4 regions of the Streptomyces sp. NPDC030840 genome follow, and region 2 is predicted to be linked to each of the others. Evidence: riboswitches for the same ligand, from Rfam matches in the RefSeq annotation. Region 2 holds a riboswitch; each other region holds the start of a gene.
The links. Region 2 has a riboswitch for cyclic di-AMP ahead of ACZ49J_RS21575 (C40 family peptidase). Riboswitches for the same ligand answer to the same signal wherever they lie in the genome.

Region 1 (4,829 bases), on a different contig from region 2:
GGGTTGCGACGTGACCAGAGTGCGGTTGAGCGTGGCGGAGCGGCGTGAGGAGTTGCTGCGGGCCGCCGTCGAGCAGATCGAGGCGCGGGGCGTGGCGGCCGTACGCATCGCCGACGTGGCCTCGGTGCTCGGGGTGAGCAACGCGCTGGTGCTCTACCACTTCTCGACCAAGGAGAAGCTGGTGGCCGAGGCGTTCACGTACGCCGCCGAGGACGACCTCGCCCGTCTGCGGGTGCTGCTGGGCCGCCGGACGACCGCGCTGCGGCGCCTGCGGGCGGCCGTCCGCTGGTACGCGCCGACCGGGCAGGCCAAGGGCTGGCGGCTGTGGATCGAGGGCTGGGCGGCGGCACTGCGCGAGCCCGCGCTGCGGGAGGTGACGCGCGGCCTCGACCGGCAGTGGAAGGCCGCGATCACCGAGGTCATCGCGGAGGGCGTGGCGGCCGGCGAGTTCCAGTGCCCCGACCCCGCTGCCGCCGCCCTCCGCCTCACCGCCCTGCTGGACGGTCTCGCCGTACAGACCACCGCCTACGAGGGCGCCGTCTCCCGCACCCGCACCCTGGAGTGGGCCGACGAGGCCCTCGCCCGCGAACTGGGCCTGGAGCGGGAGGCGCTGACGGCGGCGAAGGCCTGAGCTCCGGACGGCGCGCTTCAGACCACCGACGCGATCCGCGTCCTGATGTCGTCCGGTGACAGGGCTCCCTTGGCCACCACGCGGTCTCCGGAGGACTCGCCGCGCAGACGGCGGCCGATCCAAGGCACCAGGTACTCGCGGGCCCAGTGGATGTCGTCCCGGCGGACCTCGAAGGTCCCGCGCGGTGGGAGGGGAGGCCAGGGCTGGTCGGGGTCGGCGGGGATCTCCAGGCCCAGGACCTGGCCGGCCCGCAGCGCCACCCGCGTGTGGCCCTCGGGCGACAGGTGGAGCCGGTCGTCGTCCCAGGCGCGCCGGTCCTGGATGGTCTTCAGCGACCACAGGTCCAGGACGGGGCAGCCGTACCGGTCGGCGATCGCGCGCACGTGACCGTTGTACGTGGCGATCTTGCCGCGCAGGTGCTTGAGGACGGGCACGCCCCGGGTGTCGAAGCCGGTGGTCACCATCACCGTGCCGACCGCGGAGGCGAGATCGGCGACGGCACGCTCGAAACGCTCGGCGACCTCGTCGGGGTCGGTGCCGGGGCGGATGATGTCGTTGCCGCCGGCGCAGAAGGAGACCAGGTCCGGGGCGAGTTCCCTCGCGCGCGGAAGCTGGTCCGCGACGATCTGGTCGAGCAGTTTCCCGCGTACGGCGAGGTTGATGTAGGTGAAGTCGCCCTCCGGGCGCCGGTCCGCGAGGAGTACCGCGAACCGGTCGGCCCAGCCGACGAACGCCCCGTCGGGGCCGGGGTCGCCGACGCCCTCGGTGAAGCTGTCCCCCACCGCCACGTACGACCCGATCACTGATCTGCTGTCATTCTTCGAATCGTCTGCCACATCGGACCATGATTCACCGTGAGGTGTGAGCTACGCGACCGTAGGAAAGGGTTGACGGACGGTGAGATAAGCCACTCGTCAAGTGTTGGTCAACTGCGGAATACGCCCTTCATCAGGGACGTCGAGTGAGCCGCCAGACCCGGAATCCTGTGATCCGGAAGTGGCTCCACGTGGTCCTGAAAGCGAAGTGCCCGCCCGTGTACGGCTGCGGCTCCCGCACCAGTGTCGAGACATCGACCAGCCATGCCACACCGCGGCGCGCCGGTCAGGACCCGCCGGCGGTCGTCCCGGAGGAGCGGCCGGCACGCCGAAGGCCGGACCCCGGGCTCGCGGGGTCCGGCCATCACCGGCGCGTGACGCGAGGGACGCGTCGGATGCGGAGCGGTACGTCAGATGCCGACGCCCTTCGAACGCAGGTATGCCAGCGGGTCGATGTCCGAGCCGTAGTCGGGGCCGGTGCGGATCTCGAAGTGCAGGTGCGGGCCGGTGACGTTGCCGGTCGCGCCGGAGAGGCCGATCTGCTGGCCTTCGCTCACGCTCTGCCCCGCGGAGACGGACAGCTGGGACAGGTGGGCGTACTGCGCGTAGTGGCCGTCGGCGAGCTGGATGACGACCTGGTTGCCGTACGCGCCGCCCCAGCCGGCGGAGACGACCGTGCCCGCGCCGACGGCCTTGAGGCTGGTGCCGGTCGGGACCACGAAGTCGACGCCCGTGTGGTAGCCGCTGGACCACATGCCGCCCGGCGTCTTGTAGGGGGTGCCCACGGTGGCGCCCGCGACGGGGAGCGTGAAGCCGGAGCCGCCGGTGTCCGCGCTCTGGGTGGCCGGCGTGGTGGGGGCCGACTCCTTCGCGGGTGTCTCGGTCTTCTTGGCCTCGGTCTTCCGCGGCGCGCTCTTCTTCGGCGAGGACGCGGTACTGCCCGATGCCTTGCCGCCGAGGGTGAGTTTCAGGCCCGGGTGGATGAGCGACGGGTCGGAGCCGACGGCCTCGCGGTTGTCCGCGTAGATCCGCTTCCAGCCGCCGGCGACCTGCTGCTCCCGCGCGATCTTGGAGAGGTAGTCTCCGCGACGCACCGAATAGACGCGGGTCTCGGCCTTCTTGGCGGTGGCGGGCTGACCGGCCTGCTCCGCCGCGGCCTTCTCGCTCTTCTCGGTGACGGTCTTCTCGGAGACCGCCGTCATCTTCTGCGAGGCGGAGTCCGCGGTCGCGGCATGGGCCCCGGTGGCCCCGATCAGCGGAAGTGCGAGTGCGGCGCCACCGGTTCCGGCGGCGGCTATCGAACGGGTGAAGCGCTGGGGCTTCGGGCGGCGATGCTTACCCCTCGCGGGCATGACGAATTCCTCTCCGGCGCCTACGAGGTGAGCTGTCGGGTGCGGACTGGAGATGCCCGGCCGTACGCGCGCACGGCTTAACCCCAAGCCTGTTCCGGAGACCGGAACAGGCGGTACTGCCTGTGGGTCCCCCGCTCCTGCCGTGCACGGGTGAGTTGGCGGCTCCGGGCGGCGGCAGGATTCGGCGTCCGTCCGGATTGAGGGGAACGTAAGCGACTTACGGGCATCCGGACAACCATTGGGGTTTCCTGTGCGTCTCGTCCCCCGGCCCTTTCAGGACTTCACCCTCACTCTCCGTAAATGAACGATCTTCACCTTTTCTTAACCGCCCTGAAAATCTACGCGCATTACGTGAACATGACGGCGACTCAGCGTCACGGATATGACGCTGGTCACCCACCTCCGACCCACCCGGCCTTATTCCAGGGCCACTTGGACTCAAGGCTCCATTTCGGACAGAACACTCAGATGCGGCGCAGCCGGATAACCGTCGCATCGAAGTCCCCCCGCAGCCCCGTGGACAGCCCGTGATGCGCCAGCACCACACCCGGGTGAACTTCACCCGATTCACGGCATTCGTACGACTTCGCCGGATCGAGGCCGCGCAGCCTGAGCGGAGCGACCGGCTCTCCGTAGTGCTGGGCCTGGAGCCAGGCGAGGACGACGACCTCGTCGCCCAGGGCGTACTGCACCGCGCTCAGCCCTCCGGACGGCGGCCGCAGCCGGTAGAGGTCGCCGCGCTGTACGACAGGCCGGATCTCCTTGTAGAGCTCGACCCACTCGCGCGCCTCGGCGAGTTCCTCCTCACTCCACTTCGTGAGGTCGCCGCCGACGCCGAGCACTCCCGCCATGGCGCTCACGAACCGGAAGCGCAGGGAGCTCACCCGGTCGTTGAGCTGGGTGTTCGGGCTGTCGGTCACCCAGGCGGCCATGACCCGCGCCGGGTGGATCTGGCTGAACCCGTGCTGGATGGCGAGCCGGTCGAGCGGGTCGGTGTTGTCGGAGGTCCACACCTGGTCCGTGCGCGACATGACTCCGAGGTCGATCCGGCCGCCGCCGCCCGAGCAGGACTCGAAGGCGACCCCCGGGTGCGCGGCCCGCAGTCGGTCGAGCAGACCGTAGAACGCGTGCACGTGTTCGACCCACAGCTTCTGCGGGTACGGCTCGCCGGGCCAGCCGGCATCGGTGAAGCAGCGGTTGAAGTCCCACTTCACATAGTCGATGGGCGCACTGGAGAGCAGGGTGTCCAGCTTCTCCCAGAGGTACTCCTGGACGTCCTCGCGGGCGAGGTTCAGTACGAGCTGATTGCGGAATTCCGTCCGCTTTCGTCCCGGTTGGTACTGCACCCAGTCCGGGTGCGCCCGGTACAGGTCACTGTCCGCGTTGACCATCTCGGGTTCGACCCAGATGCCGAACTGCATGCCGAGCGCGCGCACGTCCTCGGCGAGCGGCTTCAGTCCGGCCGGGAAGCGGTCGGGGTTGGGCGTCCAGTCGCCGAGCCCCGCCCGGTCGCTGGTCCGCTCGCCGAACCAGCCGTCGTCGACGACGAACAGCTCGATCCCCATGGCGGCGGCCCGGCGCGCCAGTTCGCGCTGCTGGTCCTCCGAGATGTCGAACTCCGTGGCCTCCCAGGAGTTGTAGAGCACCGGCCGGTCCTGGTCCGCGTCGGGGATGACGTACGCGCGCTGGTACGCGTGCCAGGCGCGGCTCGCCCCGCCGAAGCCGCCGTCGCTCCAGAGTCCGGCGAAGACAGGGGTGGTGTACGACTCCCCCGCGGCCAGGCGCAGCAGGCCCGAGTCGTCGTAGCCGATGCCGCCGGTGATCTGTACGCGCGTGTCGGGCAGCTGGGCCACGCAGATGCGCCAGCTGCCCGACCAGGCGAGCGCGCACCCGTAGACCTCGCCGCGCTCCTCGGCCGTCCCCTCGGTGTCGAGCGCGACCCACGGCAGGTGCTGGTGCCCCGTGTGGCCGCGGCGGCTGCCGATGACATGGTCACCGTAGGTGAGGTCCGTGCGGACGAGCTGCGACTCG
Region 2 (4,829 bases):
GGCATCCTGTTCTCCGCCGCCGACAAGATCCAGGTCTTCCGTTTCCCGGCCGACCGGCCCGCCGGGATCGCCCGGACCCTCGACTTCGCGGAGACCTTCCTCGGCGGCGGCACGAGCTACCAGCGGCCGCTGTCGGCGGCCGCCGAGCTGCTGGAAGAGGAGTTCAACGACACCAGCCGCAGACGGGGCGACATCGTGATGATCACCGACGACGACTGCGGCGTCACCGAACAGTGGATGCGCGGCTGGAACGAGGCCAAGCACCGCCTGGGTTTCCGGGTCTTCGGCGTCGCGGTCGGCGCGCCCCGGGTCGCCGAGGCCGACTCGGTCCTGGACACCCTGTGCGACAACCTCCGTTCCGTCGAGGACCTCACCGATGTCCACGCCGCCGTCGACCTCTTCCGCGTGATCTGACCCGGATCGCACCGTCCGCGGAGCCCGCGCGCGGGGCTCACACCACCCGCGTGGCCCCCGCGAACGGCATCTCGTCCACCGGCGCCACCCGCACAGGCGCCCCCGGACGGGGCGCGTGGATCATCTGCCCGTTCCCCGCGTAGATGCCCACATGGCTGATCCCGGAGTAGAAGAACACCAGGTCACCGGGCAGAAGCTGGGAGCGCGCGACGCGCTGTCCCGCGCCGATCTGCGCGTATGTCGTCCGGGGCAGTGAGACCCCGGCCGCGCGGTACGCCGCCTGCGCGAGCCCTGAGCAGTCGAAGGCGTCGGGGCCGGTCGCGCCCCACACGTACGGGCTGCCGAGCTTGCCGTACGCGTACGAGAGCGCCGTGGCCGCCCGTGGGCTGGGTGCCCGGTCGGTGGAGGAGGCCGCCGAGAGGGGGCCGAGGCCACGGGCCGCGAGCCCGGCCCGCGAAGCGTGCCCTGCGCCTCCCTCCGGGGCCGGCCACGTCCGCTCGTCCTTCGAGAGCCCCGCCAGCAGACGCCTTGCCTCGCCCAGCTTTCCGGTGATTGTCCGCTTGTGTCGCTCGAGGTCCGTCTGCCTGGACGCCAGCCGGGAGAGTTCGATGCGCGCGGCGCCCCGCAGTCGCCCGATCTCCCTCAACTGCCTCCGCACGTTCGCCACGTCCGATGCCTGACGGCTGCCCATCCGTTCCGCGAAGGCCGCGCCGTCCAGGTACGCGTCCGGGTCGTCGCTCAGCGCGAGCTGCAGCGCGGGATCCATGCCGCCGCCGCGGTACTGCGCCGCCGCCATCGAACCGAGCTTCTCGCGCGCCGAGTTCAGCCCCTCCGTCCGGCGTGCCGCCTCGTCCCGCAGGTCCTCCAGCCGCTCCCTCGCCTCGCCGGCCCTCTCCCGCGCGCCGTTGTACTGCTCGGTGGCGGCCTCCGCCTCCTCGTACAACTTGTTCACCTTCGCCTGGACCTGCGCCGGTGTGAGCTGTGGTTCGGCGTGCCCGGTGCCGTCGAAGCCGGCCGCGCTCGCCGCGCCCGCCAGGGCGATGGTGAAGGCGGTACGAGCCGTGTTGCCGCCGAGGGGGCGCTGTCTGGGCCTGCGGTGCGCTGGCAAGTGGGCGTCACGTCCTTTCGTGCGACGTACGACCGAGACGGCCTGTCGGCCGGACCGCCGTGGGGATCGACGGTCGCGCATCCGGCGGCGGCCGCACAGGGGGAGCGAGCCGCCGCCGGACCTCTCGGCGGAGGTGCCCGACTGCCGCCCCTGGCTCGGGCGACGGTGGGGAGCCGGCCACCTGGGGGAGGACGCTAAGCCTGGATGTGTCCGCTTGGTAACGCCATGTACGGAATTGGTGCCAGTGGACCACCAGTGACCGTATGTGACCGTGATCTCCGTCCGGCGGCGCCGACTTCACGCGGAGCGATGACCGATGCGGCAGTTTCGCGCCAAAGGGACGTGAAGCGGTGCTAAGGGCGCATATATGCGACGGATCAGCGGGCCCGGTGACCGGCCGCGCGAGGGCCCCTGGTTAGGCTCCGGCTCCATGGACGTACTCATCCATCTCTTCGTCGCCCTGCACATCATCGGCATCGCCTCCCTCCTGGGCGGCTTCCTCACCCAGATGAAGGCGATGGGGCAGGGGACGGCCCGTTTCGTGCCCGCCATGCTGCACGGCGCGCTGACGATGCTCATCACCGGCGCCGTCCTGGTCGGCCTCAACCAGGCCGACGACCAGCCGGTCAACAACATCAAGATCGGTGTGAAGCTGGCTCTGCTGGTCGTGATCCTCGGGCTCGTCTACGTGAAGCGCGACGAGGAGCGGGTGGAGAAGGGGCTGTTCGCCCTCGTGGGCGCCCTGACCACGGCGAACATCTTCATCGCGGTGCTCTGGACCTGACCCGGACCGTATTCTGCCCCGGCCGTCCGCGAAAGCCGAGCCGGTGCGCGGCCCGCTCTGGGCCAGGAGGCCGGTGCGGCCCTGAAGGCCGGCGAGGAAGCCGGTGCCGGCCCTGACCGCCGGCGAGGAGCCGAGATCAGGGCCGGGCGGGACAGTGGGGGCGTTATGCCGGCCGCACCACGCTGTGGATCGCCGACTCGCCGTCGTAGAAGATCGACTCCTCGCGGACGTAGGCCCCCGGCTTGGGCGCGTGGATCATCATGCCGTTGCCGATGTACAGGCCGACGTGACTGATGTCGTCGTAGAAGAAGACGAGGTCACCGGGCCTGGCGTCGGCAAGCGAGACGGTCCTGCCCGCGTTGACCTGGTCATACGTGGTGCGCGGCAGGTCGACGCCGGCGGCCTTCCAGGCGGCCTGGGTGAGCCCGGAGCAGTCGTACGAGTCCGGCCCGGTCGCGCCCCAGACGTAGGGCTTGCCGATCTGCGCGCGAGCGAACGTAAGGGCCTTGGCGGCCTTCGTGGCGTACGTGGAGTCCTCGGCCGGGGCCTCGACCGTGGAGGTGCTGCCGGCGGTCTGCTCCTCGGCTGCCTGCTGCTGCGCCGCCTGCTGCTGCTCCGCCTCGGCCGCCTGCTGTCGCGCGAGCTCCGCCGCCCGGCGCTCGGCCTCCGCCCGCTTCTCCTGCTCGATGGCCGCGAGGCGGGCCTTCTCCTCGGCGGTCAGCTTGGCCAGCAGCTCACGGGCCTCGGTGAGCTTCGCCTGGACCTGTGCCTTGGCCGACTTCAGCCTGGCCTGGGAGTCGGTGAGCGACTGGAGGCTCTCGGTGGCCTCCTGGCGCTTCTGAGCCGTCTCCGTCTGCTGGGTGATGTAGTCGTCGACCACGTCCTTCTGACGTTCCGTCAAGCGGTTCATCAGCTGGGTCTGGTCGAAGTAGTCCTGCGGGTCGTCCGCCAGCAGCATCGCGGCCGTGTCCGGGGAGGCGGCGCCGGTCCGGTACTGGGCGGCGGCGAACGAACCCAGCCTCTCCCGGGCCTCGTTGAGCTTCTCCGTACGCTTGGCGACATCGTCCAGAAGCGTGTCGACACGCTTCTTCTGCTTGGTCGTCCTCTCCTCGGCGGCGTTGTACTTCTCGGTCGCCGACCCGGCCTGGCGGTAGAGGTCGCCGACCTTCTTCTCGACCTCTTCGAGGCTCGGTTTGTCGTCGGTCGAGGGCGCGGCGTTCGCCGTCTGGGAGAACAGGGCCATGGACGTCAGTGCCGCCGTCGCCAGGGCGGGTGTCCGTATGCCTGCGCGCGTCCGGGCAGGACGCGACTTGCGGTGCGGCGCCATGAAAGGCGGGCTCCTTCCGTAGTCCGCCTACCGAGTTAGCTGTCGGGTTCGGGCGCTTGCATCGGAAGGTGTGCCCTACGGCCCGTGCCGCGTACGGCAGGTGGGCCGATTCACCCCAAGGTCGGTTGGGTCCCCGGCTCCGGCTCCGCGAGGGTGCGCCGGACTCGGCGGAGGCCGCACGGCCCGGCGACGTTCGCCGGTTGGGTCGAGCGGCCCACAAGAACGCTAGCCAACTCGTGTGGCCGCTGTGAAGGTTGGTGCGCGATATGCCCGATACGTTTTCGTGACCTTGACGCGGGGCGTCGCTGATCGTGGCGAATCCGGGTTGGTATGAAGGGGTTCGCTCTTTGTGTGAGATCCGTCTGTCTTATTCCATGTACTGGCGAATAGGCAGTTTGGTGGATGGGGTGGCACGTGTACCCGGCGCACGCGGCGCGGTCACCGGTTGTGACGGCACGAGTCCGGACAGTGAGGATCGCCCTGGTGGTCGGCTCCGGACGATCGTCGGCCGGACGGGGGCCGGGCCGAGTTCGCGGGGCGGCCCCTCGGTGTCGGTGGGGCGGCCTAGACTCGGAGAGCGATGAGCAGCCTCTTTGACGACAGCTTCCTGGCGGACCTCAAGGCCCCGCGGGCCCATGAGGAAGAGCCCCCGCCACCGCCCGAGGACGAGCACGTGCCGGAGCCGATTCCGGACGACCTGTTCGGCGGCCGGTTCGACGTGCCGCCGGACAGGGACGCGTACTACCGCGACGGCGCCCCCCGCCCCGCGGTGGACCCGGCCGCGCTCCTGGAGGGGCTGAACGAGAACCAGCGCGCGGCGGTCGTCCACTCCGGCACCCCCCTGCTCATCGTGGCCGGCGCCGGCTCCGGCAAGACCCGCGTGCTCACCCACCGCATCGCCCACCTCCTCGGCGAGCGGCACGTCCACCCGGGCCAGATCCTCGCGATCACCTTCACCAACAAGGCCGCGGGCGAGATGAAGGAGCGCGTCGAGCAGCTCGTCGGCCCGCGGGCGAACGCGATGTGGGTGATGACGTTCCACAGCGCGTGCGTACGGATCCTGCGGCGGGAGAGCAAGAAGCTCGGCTTCACGTCGTCCTTCTCGATCTACGACGCCGCCGACAGCAAGCGGCTGATGGCGCTCGTCTGCCGTGACCTGGACCTCGATCCCAAGCGCTTCCCGCCCAAGTCGTTCA
Region 3 (4,829 bases), on a different contig from region 2:
ATCGTCACGGCGCTGCGCGCGGCCGGGCGCGTCGTCGCCGTCACCGGGGACGGCGCCAACGACGCCCCGGCCATCAGGATCTCCGACGTCGGCATCGCGATCGGCTCCCGGGCGACCCCCGCGGCGCGCGGCGCCGCCGATGTCGTGGTCACCGACGACCGCATCGAGACCGTCGTCGACGCCATCGTGGAGGGCCGGGCCATGTGGGCCTCCGTCCGCAAGGCGCTCGGCATCCTTCTCGGCGGCAACCTCGGGGAGATCGCGTTCGTTCTGGCGACCACGGTGTTCACCGGGCGCAGCGCGCTGAACGCCCGTCAGCTCCTCCTCGTCAACATCCTCACCGACATGCTCCCCGCGATGGCCATCGCCGCCCGGCCCCCGGCGGGCAGCGCGGAGAAGCTGCTCGCGGAAGGACCCGAGGCCTCCCTGGGCGCGGCCCTCACCCGGGACCTCCGACTGCGCGCCACCATCACCACGGCCGCGGCGGGCGGCGCGTGGATCGTCGCCAGGATGACCGGCACACGGGCCCGTGCCGGCTCGGTCGCCCTGGTCGCCCTCGTGGCCTCCCAGCTCCTGCAGACGCTCACGGACGCGGGCCGCGACCCCCTGGTCGCCCTGGCCGCCACGGGGTCGCTCGTGGCACTCGTCCTCGTGGTGGCCGTCCCCGGACTCAGCCATTTCTTCGGCAGCCGGCCTCTCGGCCCGGCGGGCCTGACCATCGGTCTGGCAGCGGCAGTGGCGTCCGTCCTGCTGCCGGCCGCGCTGGAGCACGTCGCACCCCGACGTCATTGACAGTTGACCCCGACTTCACCGGAGCGCCGACCGCGTGAAGCCCGGAGCCCGCACAAAGGAGCGGTACCGGACAAGCACGCACAAGAAGGGCCGTCCGCCGTGTCCCACCTGCTCACCCCCCTCCTGACCAAGGTGGCGGTCGCTGTCATCGAGGCGATCGTCATGCGTCTGCTCATGCAGCTCTGGAAGACGTACGCGACCGGCCGGCGCCCGGCGGCGGCCGCCTGAGTACGCCGGGGAGAAGGCACCACTTCAAGGGGCCGGGTGGCAGCCGCGTCCAGGGCGGAGCCACCCGGCGGGAGGGCGCGCCGTCACCGTTCGACAGGGCCGGCCAGCTGGACGATGTCGTCGGAGGCGACGTCGTGCAGCCGGATCGCCAGATCCTCCAGTGCGCGGCTGGCGGCGAGTTCGTCACCGATCTCCGGCACGGGGCGGTCGACCGGGTTGCGCCGGGCCGCGCCCCGCCCCGTGACCGTCGACGTGTCCGAGGTCGTCAGCACGGCGCGTGCCTGGGTGTCGTCGCCGTCCTCGGTGATGTAGATCTGCACGGTCCACTGCTTGTCTTCCATGCCGATCACTCCTGCACTCCTGATCGCTTCCGTCCTCCGTCCCCAGCCTGCGCCTGCTGTCGCGTCCGGTCCAGTCGACCGGCACATGCGCCGGAACTTCGCCAAAGTTCCCGCGGGACGCCGCGGCGCCCGGTGCCCACAACCGGGTGAAGTGCGGCAGCGGTCCGAGGCGTTGGGGCGAAGGTCACACTCGCGGAACGGGCAATTCGCGCTTCGATCTTCACACCAGGAACACAAGTTGGCTAACTTGGTGGGCAGGCCACACGACTTTCGTCCGGCGAACCTCGTCGGGTCGCGTGGCCTCCGCCGAATCCGGTGCACCGTCGCGAAGCCGGAGCCGGGGACCCAACCGACAGTGGGGCGAATCGGTCCGACTGCCGGCCGGGCAGCGACCGTAGGGCACACCTTCCTCAGTCACCGCCCGAACCCGACAGCTGACTCGGTAGGCGGTACACGGAAGGAGCCAGTACGTCCCCATGGCGCAAGAGCCGAGCCGCGCGGAAGTCCAGCGGAGGATCAACAGCCTCTACGACCGGGCCGAGTCCGACACCGGGAACTTCAACGCGACCCGTGCGATGGCGTCGGGGCGGCGTCCGCGTGTCAGGCCGGCTCCCGGCGGCGGTCGCGAGCGCATGGATCCCGCCCTCGACAACGTCGTCAAGACATGGTTCGACGTAGCCCGCGCGAAGCTGGGCCCGACCGTCCCGGCGGTGCTTCCGCCCGACCTCAGGCCGGACCGCCTCCCCGAGACCCGGCCCACGCGCCCCACGAGCCGTCCCGACGCCACGCGCACCGACCGTGGGCGGGAGCCCGTGGGCCGGGACCTTCCGGAGCTGACGGCGGGCCGCGCCCCCGAGGCGGCCCCGGCACCCGTGGCGGAGCTGACGGCCGGTGCGGCGGCGGAGCCGGCCACCGGACCTGTGGCGGCGTTGCCGGCCGGACCGGTGTCCGAGCTGACCGCCGTGCCCGCGGCGGGACTGACCGCAGGACCCGTGGCCGCGCTGCCGGCCGCGCCGGAGACCGGCGACAAGGCCCCCGCCGCTCTGCCGGCGCCGGCCGGCACGGCGCGGCAGTCCTCCCTGAAGGCGGCCAAGAGCGAGAACCAGCGCAAGCTCACCGCCGCCCGGGAACTGCTCTCCAGACACGTCGCCCAGTGGAGCACGCCGCTGGCGGCGATCGAGTTGCCGCCGGCCGATGACGCCTGGCGCGCGACGGCACAGCAGGCTCGCCAGGCGGCCGAACTCGAAGCCGACTGGCAGCGACAGGAACCGGCAGGCCTCGGCACGCTCATGTCCTCCGGGGCGGCCATGTCCTCTGGGGCGGTCATGTCGCCGGGGGTGGGTGCGTCGCCGGGGGCGGCCTGGTCTGCGGGTGCGGACAAGTCGTCTGGGGCGGTCATGTCGCCGGGGGTGGGTGCGTCGCCTGGGGCGGCCTGGTCTGCGGGTGCGGACAAGTCGTCTGGGGCGGCCTGGTCCGCAGGTGCGGACACGGCACCTGGAACGGCCTGGTCCGCGGGTGCGGACTCGTCCCTCGGCGCAGGCCTGGCCGTCGGCCCACCGGGCGAGGTCGGTGCCGCGCGCGCCGTCGGTGCCGCGCCCGTCGCTGGCACCGTCCCTGTCGCCGGCACCGTCCCCGCCGTTGCCGCCGCCCCCGCCCTCGGCGCCACCCCGGCCTTCGGCGCAGGAGGCGCACCGGTCACGGACAACGGCGGGAAGGCCGCCAAGGCAGTCGAGTTCGCCCGCGCCCAGATCGGCAAGCCCTGTGTGTGGGGCGCGACCGGACCGGAGTCGTACGACTGCTCCGGCCTCACCCAGGCCGCCTGGAAGACCGCCGGGGTGCGCCTCCCGCGTACCGCGCGGGATCAGGCGTACGCCGGCACGGTGATCGCCCTGCCCGACGTTCAGCCCGGGGACCTGGTGTTCTTCACCGACAACGCCGGGCACGTCGGCATCTGCGTCGGCAACGGCATGATGGTCCACGCGCCGAGTCAGGGCCCCCTCGTACGCGAGGATTCGATCCTGTACGCGGGGGAGTCGGCGATCCACAGCGTGGTGCGACCCGTGTGACGGCCTACCCGGGCCCGTTTGCCGCGTCCGGCCCGTCCGCCGGGTGGAGTCCGGTCCCCTCGAACTCCACCCGGACGTCGTCGGCCAGCCGCAACGCGCCGAGGAACGCGGTGTAGGGCTTGATGCCCCAGGCCGACTGCGTGACGGTCGCCGCGCAGCGCAAGAGCCCGTCTGCGTCAGCCGTCCCGTGCACCGTCACGGGGCGGGTCCGCCCTTTGACGGTGAGGTCCCCGGTGACCTCGAAGGACTGCGGTGTTCCGGTGACGCGGGTGGAGCGGAAGGTGATGGTGGGGTGTTCCGCGGTGTCCAGCAGGGCGGCGCCCGCCAGCGTCCGTTTGATCTCGGCCCGGTCGGCGTCGGTGAGCGCCTTGAGACCGCCCGTGCCCTCCAGGACCTCCAGCGACCCCGTCTCGACCGTCACCGTCACCGACGACCTGCCCGGCTCCGCGGCACTCACCACCGCTTCCCCGGACCACCGGGTGGCCTCGATGGTGAGGTCGTGTCCTGCCCGGCGGCCCAGCCCGGCGCGTCCGGTCCTGATCAGGAGGCGGCCGGCCGGTGGTCCGAGGCGGTACGTTCCGTCGATCAGCATCACAGCGCCAGAGGGTAGGGGACGGGGAAAGGCTCTTGAAGGGGCTCCTGACGGAGTTCCTGACGGGGCTCCTGGAGGGGGGCGCCCGCCTCCGGCTACCGCTGGGGGACGCCGAGTTCGCGCCCGCGGTAGAAGGCTTCCCGTTCCTCGACGACGTACGGGGCCATCGCCGCACGCCGCCGCGTCTCCGGTTCGGAGGTCCGCCAGGAGTCGCAGGCCTCCTTCGACTCCCAGAACGACACGCCGGTGATCTCCTGGCCGTCCTCCGACCAGTACGCGTAGGCGCGGAGCAGGCCCTGCGGATAGGGGTCCGGGCGCCATGCCTGACCGAACTCCTCCAGTGCGCCCGGTTGCAGGCGGCGGGTCGTGACCCAGACGAAGTGCTCCTCCACCGCAGCCTCCTCCGCGACGTCGGTTCGGCTTGTCGGTACGTCTCAGACCACCGTAGGTCCAAAGCACCGCTTTCGCCTGCGCGGCGATCGAGCGGAGCGCCGACTGCCCGGACGCGTGCCTCACGCAGCGTGGTGGGTGTCAGAACCTTGACCCCGGGTCGGTACCTCCCCGATGCTGCTCGTTGCGGTTCATGGAATGTGTGCCGTAATGAGCAACATCAGTCTCAGGTCTCGCACCAGCCGAGGAGTGGCCATGACGCACCAGGTCCGTGCTGTCGTCGCGCGCGGGAAGGGCGCCCCCGTCAGCCTGGAAACGATCCACGTGCCCGACCCGGGACCGGGAGAGGCGCTGGTGAAGGTCGAGGCCTGCGGGGTCTGTCACACCGATCTGCATTATCGCGAGGGGGGCATCAACGAC
Region 4 (4,829 bases), on a different contig from region 2:
CCTCGCGCGCCCCCTGCCCCCGGCGTGCGCGCCTCCCCCTCTTCCGTCGGGGAGTCTCGCTGTGAGCGTAGGGGAACCGGGAACTTCGCCAGCCGTCCGCACGCTTGCATACAGTGGCAGGACCGGCAGGACACACGCGGTTTTCCATGACAGCTTCCACGACAGATTCCGCGATCGAAGGGACGTACATGCCCATGGGTCACACGGCCACAGCCGAGGCAGGCTCCGGGGGCCTGACAGCGACCGAGCACCGCCTGGCCAACGGCCTGCGCGTGGTGCTTTCCGAGGACCACCTGACCCCGGTCGCGGCGGTGTGCCTCTGGTACGACGTCGGCTCCCGCCACGAGGTCAAGGGCCGCACCGGCCTCGCCCACCTCTTCGAGCACCTGATGTTCCAGGGCTCGGCCCAGGTCAAGGGCAACGGCCACTTCGAGAAGGTCCAGGGCGCGGGCGGCTCGCTGAACGGGACGACGAGCTTCGAGCGCACCAACTACTTCGAGACCATGCCCGCCCACGAGCTGGAGCTCGCCCTCTGGCTCGAGGCGGACCGCATGGGCTCGCTGCTGGTGGCCCTGGACGACGAGTCCATGGAGAACCAGCGGGACGTCGTCAAGAACGAGCGCCGCCAGCGCTACGACAACGTGCCCTACGGCACCGCCTTCGAGAAGCTGACCGCCCTCGCCTACCCGGACGGCCACCCCTACCACCACACCCCGATCGGGTCGATGGCCGACCTGGACGCGGCGACGCTGGAGGACGCGCGCGCGTTCTTCCGCACCTACTACGCGCCCAACAACGCGGTGCTCTCCGTGGTCGGTGACATCGACCCGGAGCAGACGCTCGCCTGGGTCGAGAAGTACTTCGGGTCCATCCCCGGGCATGACGGGAAGCCCGCCCCGCGTGACGGCTCCCTGCCGGACATCATCGGCGAGCAGCTGCGCGAGGTCGTGGAGGAGGAGGTCCCCGCGCGCGCGTTGATGGCCGCCTACCGGCTCCCGGAGGACGGCACGCGCGCGTGCGACGCGGCCGACCTCGCGCTCACCGTCCTCGGCGGCGGCGAGTCGTCCCGCCTCTACAACCGCCTCGTGCGACGCGACCGTACGGCGGTCGCCGCGGGCTTCGGCCTGCTGCGGCTGGCCGGGGCGCCCTCCCTCGGCTGGCTCGACGTGAAGACCTCCGGCGACGTCGAGGTCCCGGTCATCGAGGCCGCCGTCGACGAGGAACTCGCCCGGTTCGCCGCCGAGGGTCCCACGGCCGAGGAAATGGAGCGCGCCCAGGCCCAGTTGGAGCGCGAGTGGCTGGACCGGCTCGGCACGGTCGCGGGCCGCGCCGACGAACTGTGCCGGTACGCCGTCCTGTTCGGTGACCCGCAGCTCGCCCTGACCGCCGTCCAGCGCGTGCTCGACGTGACCGCGGAGGAGGTCCAGGCGGTCGCCCAGGCCCGGCTGCGGCCCGACAACCGCGCGGTGCTCGTGTACGAGCCGATCACCGTTGAGAGCGGGGACGCCGAGACCGCCGCAGAGACCGCCGAAGCCGCGGTGACCGACGAGAACGAGGAGTCGGCCAAGTGACCGAGCTCGCGACCATGGACTTCCACCCGCAGCCCCGGTCCGGCGAGGCCAGGCCCTGGGCGTTCCCGGCCCCCGAGCGCGGCACGCTCGACAACGGACTGACCGTGCTGCGCTGCCACCGCCCCGGCCAGCAGGTCGTCGCCGTCGAGGTGCTCCTCGACGCGCCCCTGGAGGCCGAGCCCGCGGGCCTCGACGGTGTCGCCACGATCATGGCCCGTGCCTTCTCCGAGGGCACCGACAAGCACTCCGCCGAGGAGTTCGCCGCCGAGCTGGAGCGCTGCGGCGCCACCCTCGACTCGCACGCCGACCACCCCGGCGTACGGCTCAGCCTCGAAGTCCCCGCCTCGCGGCTCCCCAAGGCGCTCGGCCTGCTCGCCGACGCCCTGAGGGCCCCGGCGTTCGACGACAGCGAGGTCGAGCGGCTGGTCCGCAACCGGCTCGACGAGATCCCGCACGAGACCGCCAACCCGGCCCGCCGTGCCGCGAAGGAGCTCTCCAAGGAGCTGTTCCCGGCGGCCTCGCGCATGTCACGCCCGCGCCAGGGCACCGAGGAGACGGTCGAGGGCATCGACTCGGCGGCCGTGCGCGCCTTCTACGAGAAGCACGTCCGCCCCGCCACGGCCACCGCGGTCGTCGTCGGCGACCTCACCGGCGTCGACCTGGACGCGCTGCTCGGTGACACCCTGGGCGCCTGGACCGGCTCGTCCGCCGAGCCGCGCCCCGTGCCCGCGGTGACCGCGGACGACACCGGCCGCGTCGTCATCGTGGACCGTCCCGGCGCGGTCCAGACGCAGTTGCTCATCGGCCGCGTCGGCGCCGACCGGCACGACCGCGTGTGGCCGGCCCAGGTGCTCGGCACGTACTGCCTGGGCGGCACCCTCACCTCCCGCCTGGACCGCGTCCTGCGCGAGGAGAAGGGCTACACCTACGGTGTGCGGGCGTTCGGCCAGGTGCTGCGCTCCGCACCGGACGGCTCGGGCGCCGCGATGCTCGCCATCAGCGGCTCCGTCGACACGCCGAACACGGGACCGGCTCTGGGCGACCTGTGGACCGTGCTGCGCACGCTCGCCGCCGAGGGCCTCACCGACGACGAGCGCGACGTCGCCGTGCAGAACCTCGTCGGGGTCGCGCCCCTCAAGTACGAGACGGCCGCCGCCGTCGCGAGCACCCTCGCCGACCAGGTCGAGCAGCACCTGCCGGACGACTACCAGGCGACGCTGTACCGGCAGCTCGCCGCGACTGGCACCGTGGAAGCCACCGCGGCCGTGGTGAACGCCTTCCCGGTGGACCGTCTGGTGACCGTCCTCGTCGGTGACGCGGCGCAGATCGAGGAGCCCGTCAGGGCCCTCGGAATCGGCGAAGTCTCCGTCGTACGCGCCGAGTAGAGCGCCCGCACGGACCGGCCACGAGCCGGCTCGCGGACCGGCCGCGGACCGACCAGGAGCCGGCTCGCGGACCGGCCACTGGCCGAGTGGAGCCCGCCCGCATCCGGGGGCCCGGTGACTCAGGAGTCACGTGGGTCCCCGGATGTCCGTATTGCGGGGGAGGTTGCGTGTCTGCCCTGTGGCATGCGCTACAAATCCCGTGATCCGTTTGTTATTTCAAAGACGGCCCACTTAGCGTCGGTCCGGCTGTTCGTCAGCAGTACGCCGCACCCGCGGCACCGGACAGCCATCGCCGAGTCCCCGTACGGCGCGAGCCAGGGGAGCCGGGGACCCAACCGCAGTCCCTGGGGTGAATCGGACGCCCTGCACCTGGTGAAGGGGGCCCGTAGGAGACCTTCCTTGCTCCGAACCCGTCAGCTAACCCGGTAGGCGAGAGGGAAGGAAAGGACCAGCCACTTCATGGCGTACACCTGCGCCACCGGGAAGCACCGTCGTCCCAGCCGGATGAAGCGCGTGACCACCAAGGCCGTCGGCGCCGCCGCGCTCACCACCACCGGCGTCATCGGCGCCCTGTCAGCCCCCGCGTTCGCCGCGGACACCAACTCCGTCGAACAGACCGGCTTCACCCAGGCCGTCGCGATCGGCGACACCGTGGCCGAGCAGATCGACGCCCAGGCCGCCGCCCAGCAGCAGGCCGCGGAGGAGGCCGCCGCGCAGAAGAGGGCCGAGGCGCTCGCGAAGCAGCGCGCGGAGGAAGCGGCGAAGAAGGAGCGCGAGGCCAAGGAGCGCGCCGCCCGCGAGGCCGAGCGCAAGCGCCTCAACACCTACGTCGCCCCGGTCAGCGGCTCGTACATCTCGACCGGCTACAAGTCCGGCGGTGCGGTCTGGTCCTCCGGCAGCCACACCGGCATCGACTTCCACGCCTCCTCCGGTACCGCCGTCCACGCGGTCGGCTCCGGCACCGTCGTCGAGGCGGGCTGGGGCGGTGCCTACGGGAACAACATCGTCATCAAGATGAACGACGGAACGTACACGCAGTACGGCCACCTGTCGTCCATCGGCGTCTCCGTCGGCCAGACGGTCACCCCCGGCCAGCAGATCGGCCTCTCAGGGGCCACCGGCAACGTCACGGGCCCGCACCTGCACTTCGAGGCCCGCACGACGCCCGAGTACGGCTCGGACATCGACCCCGTCGCGTATCTGCGCTCGCACGGCGTGAACGTCTGACCCACGGCGACGGCACGCAAGCCCCAGGAGGCCCCGGCTCGCCGAGCCGGGGCTTTCGTCGTTCTGACATACCTCAGGCGTGCATACCGCCGGCGTGCATACCTCTGCCGTACGCGCCTCTGCCGTACGCGCCTCTGTCGTTGTGACGAACGTCCTGTCCGTGTTGTCCAAAAAATATCCCTGGATTCCGGCCCGGCATCGGAAATTCCGGCGGACTGCAATAGAGTCGCTTGAACACACGTCAATCAACGGCGTTTCACGGGGATTAAGGCGGAGGTCGGGTCATGCGTATTCCGGCACACTCGGTATGCACGGCGATCCGTGATGACATCGTCGCGGGTGTCTACGAGCGCGGCGGCCGGCTCACCGAGGAACTCCTTGCCCGCCGGTACGGCGTCAGCCGCGTCCCCGTCCGTGAGGCGCTGCGCACCCTGGAGGCCGAGGGCTTCGTGGTCACCCGCCGGCACGCGGGCGCGTGCGTCGCGGAGCCCACCGAACAGGAGGCCGCCGACCTGCTGGAGATGCGCATGCTGCTGGAGCCGCTGGGCGCCGCGCGCGCCGCCCAGCGCCGTACCGAGGCCCATCTGAAGGTGCTGCGCGGCCTGGTCAGGCTGGGCCAGGAGCGGGCCAGGCGGGGCAGCACCGA

Region 1: another riboswitch for cyclic di-AMP. It lies ahead of ACZ49J_RS28660 (M23 family metallopeptidase); the one in region 2 lies ahead of ACZ49J_RS21575 (C40 family peptidase).
Region 3: another riboswitch for cyclic di-AMP. It lies ahead of ACZ49J_RS04840 (C40 family peptidase); the one in region 2 lies ahead of ACZ49J_RS21575 (C40 family peptidase).
Region 4: another riboswitch for cyclic di-AMP. It lies ahead of ACZ49J_RS26680 (M23 family metallopeptidase); the one in region 2 lies ahead of ACZ49J_RS21575 (C40 family peptidase).

Annotation. Positions count from the first base shown of each region.
Region 1 is NZ_JBVIEE010000015.1:57,171-61,999, forward strand. Features, by position in the region: gene ACZ49J_RS28645 (TetR/AcrR family transcriptional regulator) at 11-631, shown strand; gene ACZ49J_RS28650 (SGNH/GDSL hydrolase family protein) at 649-1,434, opposite strand; partial or broken gene ACZ49J_RS28655 (DUF6250 domain-containing protein) at 1,580-1,681, opposite strand; gene ACZ49J_RS28660 (M23 family metallopeptidase) at 1,857-2,798, opposite strand; cyclic di-AMP (ydaO/yuaA leader) riboswitch at 2,803-2,969, opposite strand; gene ACZ49J_RS28665 (alpha-galactosidase) at 3,263-4,829, opposite strand, start outside.
Region 2 is NZ_JBVIEE010000009.1:241,409-246,237, forward strand. Features, by position in the region: gene ACZ49J_RS21560 (vWA domain-containing protein) at 1-414, shown strand, start outside; gene ACZ49J_RS21565 (C40 family peptidase) at 452-1,522, opposite strand; gene ACZ49J_RS21570 (hypothetical protein) at 1,953-2,306, shown strand; gene ACZ49J_RS21575 (C40 family peptidase) at 2,470-3,633, opposite strand; cyclic di-AMP (ydaO/yuaA leader) riboswitch at 3,643-3,813, opposite strand; gene pcrA (DNA helicase PcrA) at 4,214-4,829, shown strand, end outside.
Region 3 is NZ_JBVIEE010000002.1:188,926-193,754, reverse strand. Features, by position in the region: gene ACZ49J_RS04855 (HAD-IC family P-type ATPase) at 1-792, shown strand, start outside; gene ACZ49J_RS04850 (hypothetical protein) at 892-1,020, shown strand; gene ACZ49J_RS04845 (DUF1876 domain-containing protein) at 1,104-1,361, opposite strand; cyclic di-AMP (ydaO/yuaA leader) riboswitch at 1,656-1,825, shown strand; gene ACZ49J_RS04840 (C40 family peptidase) at 1,838-3,427, shown strand; gene ACZ49J_RS04835 (YceI family protein) at 3,432-4,019, opposite strand; gene ACZ49J_RS04830 (hypothetical protein) at 4,115-4,411, opposite strand; gene ACZ49J_RS04825 (S-(hydroxymethyl)mycothiol dehydrogenase) at 4,665-4,829, shown strand, end outside.
Region 4 is NZ_JBVIEE010000013.1:106,965-111,793, reverse strand. Features, by position in the region: gene ACZ49J_RS26690 (M16 family metallopeptidase) at 189-1,571, shown strand; gene ACZ49J_RS26685 (M16 family metallopeptidase) at 1,568-2,956, shown strand; cyclic di-AMP (ydaO/yuaA leader) riboswitch at 3,237-3,403, shown strand; gene ACZ49J_RS26680 (M23 family metallopeptidase) at 3,416-4,183, shown strand; gene ACZ49J_RS26675 (GntR family transcriptional regulator) at 4,468-4,829, shown strand, end outside.